Regions from separate parts of the Paenibacillus sp. FSL H7-0690 genome, predicted to be linked through region 1. Evidence: predicted binding sites of a transcription regulator. Region 1 holds the regulator's gene; the other holds the start of a gene.
The links. The regulator Rex, encoded in region 1, represses fermentation and respiration genes when NADH is low (regulators of the CRP and FNR family bind a similar motif). The targets are predictions, from matches to a motif close to TTGTGAAATATTTCACAA.

Region 1 (3,147 bases):
GACCATAAGAGCAGTCCCGGCTTCATTTTTCCCAGTTAATACCCAGTACACTGCATTTTCATCCCAAACCGATTTTTGTGCTTTGGTTACCTCTGTTAGACCCGCTCTGGTTTTGGCAACATCCTTAGCGATATCACGCTCGTTCCATTGATCTTTCATAATATAGGCATAGAACTGGATAAGTCCAAACCCCAGGAGCAGAATCAGAACTGACCCCAGGAGGATCCATTTTTTCCTTTTCTTCAAGGTACAGCTCCCTTTCTAGTAATATATCTTTTTTGATTATATAACACACCCGCGTGTTTATCCAAAATTTCATAATTTTCTAGCTTTCCCAGTCTTAAAAATGCACAAAAGGCCGCAACTTTTGCTAAAAGCAAAAAGTCACAGCCTATTATTTATTCGTTATTCTCCAGACTTAACGCTTCAATAAACCTTCGAAGGCTTCTTGCGCTTTACGCCGGATAGCTTCCTCATCCAGGGTTAAGCATTGTCCATGCTTGATGACCTGTTTACCATTCACCCACACATGCTCAACATCCTTAGCGCTAGCAGAGTAAACTGCATGAGACAACAGATCTGTGTGTGGCAGCAAATGCGGCTGATCGATATCAATAGCAATGAAATCAGCTTTCATCCCTACAGCAAGTCTGCCTACATTATTTAAAAAGATGGACTTCGCGCCATATTCTGTAGCCATACGCAGAGCTTCTGGAGCAGGGACAGCCGTTGGATCACCGCTGACACCCTTATGAATGAGAGCTGCAAGCCGCATCTCTTCAAACATATCCAAGTTATTGTTGCTTGCCGCGCCATCCGTGCCAAGAGACACCTTCACACCAGCTTTTAGAAGATCAGTAACCCGAGCCACTCCGCTAGCCAGCTTCAAATTACTGCCCGGATTATGAGATACACCCACATTATGGCGAGCCAAGATCTCAATCTCTTCATCATTTAAATGAACACCATGTGCAACTATCGAGGGACGTGTGAACATTCCAAGCTTCTCTAAGTGAGCTACAGGACGCAACCCGTAATCCGCCACATTTTGTTCCACTTCACGTTTCGTTTCGGACATATGCGTATGCATCGGTAAATCCAGATCATGCGCTGCCTGCACGAACTTAACCAGGAAGTCAGGAGGGCAAGTATAAGGGGCGTGTGGCGAGATCATAGTAGTAATTCTACCGTCAGCCTTTCCATGCCAGTTACGGGCAAAAGAAATCGCTTCCGCAAGCTTGTGATTCTGTACATCCTCTGGACATAACCCGATCACACCACGCATCAATACGGAACGGATACCTGATAACTCAGCTACCTCGGCTACTCGGTCCATATGATCATACATATCGAGGAAGGTCGTAGTTCCACCCTTCAGCATTTCCAATACAGATAAGGAGGTTCCCCAGTATACATCATCACCGGTGAACTTTTCCTCCATTGGCCACATCTTCTCCTGAAGCCACACTTGTAGCGCTAAATCATCTCCATATCCACGCAGCAAAGACATCGCCGCATGACCGTGTGTGTTTACAAGTCCAGGCATGAACAGCAGACGGCTGCCATCAACCACTTGCACTCCAGCTTCCATCTGAGGCTCTTCTTTTCCTATGTAAGTGATTAAATCATCTTCAATAGTCATATATCCACTCAGAACCGGCTCATCCGTTCCCGGAGTCAGAAAATACCCGCCCTTAATTATCGTTTTATTGTTGTTCATGTTCACTTTCTTCCTTTCCATCCCGCAAGTAATAAGCAAGACTTTGCAGATCAGTTGTAAAATCAGCTGCATGCACCCGGATATTCGGTGGTGTCTTCAGAATCACAGGGGCAAAGTTCAAAATCGCTTCAATCCCAGAAGAAATGAGGATATCTGCTACATTTTGAGCTTCTGAATCAGGTACGGTAATAATGCCAATGCGAATACCTTGCTCACGAATTGTGCTGCCTAGTTCATCCATCGGTTGCACAGTAAGGGAGTTGATCTTACGTCCAACCTTAGGAGCGTACGAATCAAATATAGCCGTGATTTTCATAGTATCTTTGAGATATGCATTGTAATTAGACAAGGCATGTCCGAGATTACCTGCTCCAACTAAAGCTACATTAAGCTGTTGATCCAGCTTCAGGATATGACGGATTTTCTCAATAAGATACGTTACATCATAGCCGATACCTTTTCTGCCGAAGTCACCAAAATATGCTAAATCCTTACGAATCTGTGCGGGATTAAGATCAAGCTTTTGCCCAAGTTCCTGAGAGGAAACTGTTAATATTTCGCGATTCTGGAGATCATTCAAAAAACGCAAGTACACAGGCAGTCTGCGAACAACGGCTTCTGATATTTTATCCGATTTCATATTTTTCCTCCTAAAAATAGTAATGTTCTTGTGAAAATCCATATTCAAACGTCTACCTCTCCTTATTAAGGACGGGACTGTAACACACCGCCCTTAAGGATAAGGAGGAGCTAAACTGAAGACGAGCGTTTTAAGAAGCGCCGCCATCCTCTAGCCATTCCGCTATGCGAGGGACCATTTGATCAGTAAGCATATGCTCCATTTTGGGACCAGGCAATGAATAAAGGAAATACTTCCCGTAATGAGATTCAATAACCCTTGTATCATAAACAATAACTATTCCACGATCCTGCGCCGTGCGAACCAGTCTTCCGAATCCCTGCTTAAAACGAATAACCGCTTGAGGAACAGATAATTTCATGAACGGATTCTTCTTCTGGGCCTGCAATAACTCCGACTTCGCTTCCGCCAACGGGTGATTCGGTGGTTGAAACGGAAGTCTCACGATGGCCAGGCAAGTCAGTGCTTCACCTGGAATATCTACACCTTCCCAGAAGCTGCTCGTCCCCAGCAATACGGATGCTGCACTGTCCTGAAAGCGGCGGATCAACTTGCTCCGGCTGCCACCTTCCACGCCTTGACCAAGCACCGTAATCTCTTGTGAGGCCAAAGCCTCTTTAAGCGGATCATATACCTGACGCAGCATTTTATAAGAAGTAAACAGAACCAGCATCCGCCCACGTGTTGTTTTAGCAGCTTCCGATAATGACTGTACGAGTGTATCGACAAATCGAGCATCGCCCACACTCCCCTTCACACTAGGAAAATCACGCGGTATAACTAGCAG
Region 2 (3,147 bases), 300 kb from region 1:
TGTTTCGAAATCGATCGCAATACCTTGTTCGTTACGAATAGGTTTTACTTTGGCGTATTTAATTGCGCTTAGTGAGTCAGCTGCAACGGACAGCCCAGCAATACCACAAGCCATCGTACGCAGAATGTCACGGTCATGCAGCGCCATTTCGATACGTTCGTAAGAATATTTGTCATGCATATAGTGAATGATGTTCAAAGTGTTAACATAAGTCTTAGCCAACCACTCCATCATCGGTTTGAAACGTTTCATTACTTCGTCATAATCCAGATATTCAGAAGTGATCGCTGGGAATTCCGGTCCAACTTGTGCTCCGGATTTTTCATCCACACCACCATTGATAGCATACAGTAATGCTTTTGCCAGGTTGGCACGAGCACCGAAGAACTGCATTTGTTTACCGATACGCATTGGAGATACGCAGCAAGCAATCGCATAATCTTCACCCCAGTATGGACGCATTACATCGTCATTTTCATACTGAATTGCACTAGTTTCGATGGAAACCTTAGCACAATATTTTTTGAAGGCTTCAGGCAATTTTTCGGACCACAGTACAGTTAAGTTTGGTTCCGGAGCTGGACCCAAGTTGTACAGGGTGTTCAAGAAACGGAAGCTGTTCTTAGTAACACGAGTTGTTCCGTCTTCAGCCATACCACCGATGGATTCAGTTACCCATGTTGGGTCGCCGGAGAACAGATCATTATAGTCAGGTGTACGCAAGAATTTCACGATACGCAGTTTCATTACGAAATGATCGACGATTTCTTGTACTTGTTCTTCAGTCAAAGTACCTTCAGCAATATCGCGTTCTGCATAGATGTCCAGGAAAGAGGACACACGGCCCAGGGACATCGCCGCACCATTTTGCTCTTTAACTGCTGCCAGATATCCGAAGTATACCCATTGAGTAGCTTCTTTGAAGTTGGTCGCCGGTCTGGAAATATCCATACCATGAGCAGCTGCCATTTCTTTCAATTCGCCAAGTGCACGAATTTGCTCGGACAGCTCCTCACGCAAACGAATGATATCTTCAGTCATGGAATCTACTTCAAGCTCAGTTTGTTGTTGTTTTTTGTCTTTAATGAGGAAATCAATACCGTACAGAGCAATGCGGCGGTAGTCGCCGATGATGCGTCCGCGTCCGTAAGCATCAGGAAGACCTGTAATTACGCCGGATTTACGCACAGCTCTCATGTCTGGTGTATATGCATCAAATACGCCTTGGTTATGCGTTTTGCGAATGTTCGTAAACATGTCAACGATGTTTTGTGGAAGCTCGAAGCCATAAGCCTTCGTAGCATCAACCATCATCTTGATCCCGCCGAATGGCTGGATGGAACGTTTGAAAGGAGCATCAGTCTGTACGCCTACAATTTGTTCCTTGTCCTTGTCAATGTAGCCTGGAGCATGTGAAGTGATTGTGGAGACAGTATCTAGGGAAACATCCCATACGCCGCCTCTTTCTCTTTCTTCCTTGCTCAATTGGGAAATAATCTTCCACAGTTCAGTTGTGTTACTAGTAGGTCCTACGAGGAATTCTTCGTTTCCTTCATAAGGCTTAATGTTGCTTGCGATAAAGTTGTTAACGTCAACTTTTCTGGACCATTTACCTTTTGTAAAACTTCTCCAACCGGATTTCACTTCTTGTACATCTTTTTCAATCACCGACATGCTAAATCCCTCCATCTATATTTATATTATATTTGTAGAGATCGCGGGCTTGAAGGTTGATCCCGTGTCTCGTGATCCCAAGAAAAATATGGTTGTTCGAAAATTCACAATCATTGTTCCATATATGGGACCGTTGTTTATATAAACATTTTAGTTTATTTTCTATAAATAGACTGTGACAAATATCACCTTTCCGGTGATATTTGTCACTTATATCTAATCCACAACCATCCTATTATCTACTTAACCAAATATTAATTATCAAATCTTCCGTAGAAAGCATTACGATATACATCTGCGAGTTCAGATACCAGCGGCAGCTTAGGATTGGCAGTTGTACATTGATCTTCAAATGCACGGTCAGCCAAGTAATCTACATGGGATTCAAAATCCTTAGGATCAAAGCCCAATTGTTGGAAGGATTCTTCGATACCCAGTTTTTTGTTCATGTCGCGAATAGCATTGATCAGGCTAGTTACACCTTCTTCAGTTGTGCGAGCTGGCAATCCCAGAATACGGGCGATTTCTGCATAACGCTCGTCAGCTACGAAATGTGAATATTTAGGGAACGAAGCGAACTTCGTAGGTTTCTTAGCATTGTAACGAATAACGTGTGGCATAAGGATCGCATTAGTACGACCGTGAGCAGTGTGATATTGACCGCCCCATTTATGCGCCAAGCTGTGGTTAATACCCAGGAAAGCATTAGCAAAGGCCATACCAGCAAGTGTTGATGCGTTATGCATTTTTTCACGGGCAACTCTGTCGCCTTCAAGAGCCGATTTTTCAAGGTATTGGAATACCAATTGGATTGCTTTAATTGCCAGACCATCCGTGTAGTCACTCGCCATAACAGATACATAAGCTTCGATGGCATGTGTCAATACGTCCATACCTGTATCAGCTACAGCAGTTTTTGGCAAGCTATATACGAACTCTGGATCAATGATAGCTACGTCTGGAGTTAGCTCGTAGTCAGCCAAAGGATATTTAGTGTGTTGTTCAGTTGTTTTATCGGTAATAACTGCGAAAGATGTTACTTCCGAACCTGTACCCGAAGTAGTTGGAATCGCTACAAACTTAGCTTTGTTTCCAAGTTTAGGGAATTTGTAAACCCGTTTACGGATATCCATGAATTTTTGTTTCAGACCATTAAAGTCTGCGTCTGGATGTTCATAGAATAACCACATTCCTTTTGCAGCATCCATTGGGGAACCACCGCCAAGTGCGATGATGCAGTCCGGTTGGAATCTGTTCATCATTGCAGTACCTTTTTCAACTGTAGTTGTTGATGGATCTGGTTCAACTTCCGAGAACACTTCGATTGCTACAGGAGTTTGGCGTTGACGCAGGTAATGTTCAACTCTCTCAACATATCCAAGCTTAACCATCATTGGGTCAGTGATAATTGCGACACGTGTGATATCAGGCATTTTGGTCAGGTACTGAGTAGCGCCTTTTTCGAAATAGATC

Region 2: the regulator Rex is predicted to act here: its motif matches at 1,767-1,784, upstream of pflB (formate C-acetyltransferase).

The regions. Positions count from the first base shown of each region.
Region 1 is NZ_CP150281.1:4,675,030-4,678,176, forward strand. It holds gene MHI32_RS20605 (DUF5590 domain-containing protein) at 1-246, opposite strand, end outside; gene MHI32_RS20610 (amidohydrolase) at 419-1,720, opposite strand; gene MHI32_RS20615 (redox-sensing transcriptional repressor Rex) at 1,707-2,360, opposite strand; gene dinG (ATP-dependent DNA helicase DinG) at 2,491-3,147, opposite strand, start outside.
Region 2 is NZ_CP150281.1:4,972,211-4,975,357, forward strand. It holds gene pflB (formate C-acetyltransferase) at 1-1,674, opposite strand, end outside; gene adhE (bifunctional acetaldehyde-CoA/alcohol dehydrogenase) at 1,929-3,147, opposite strand, start outside.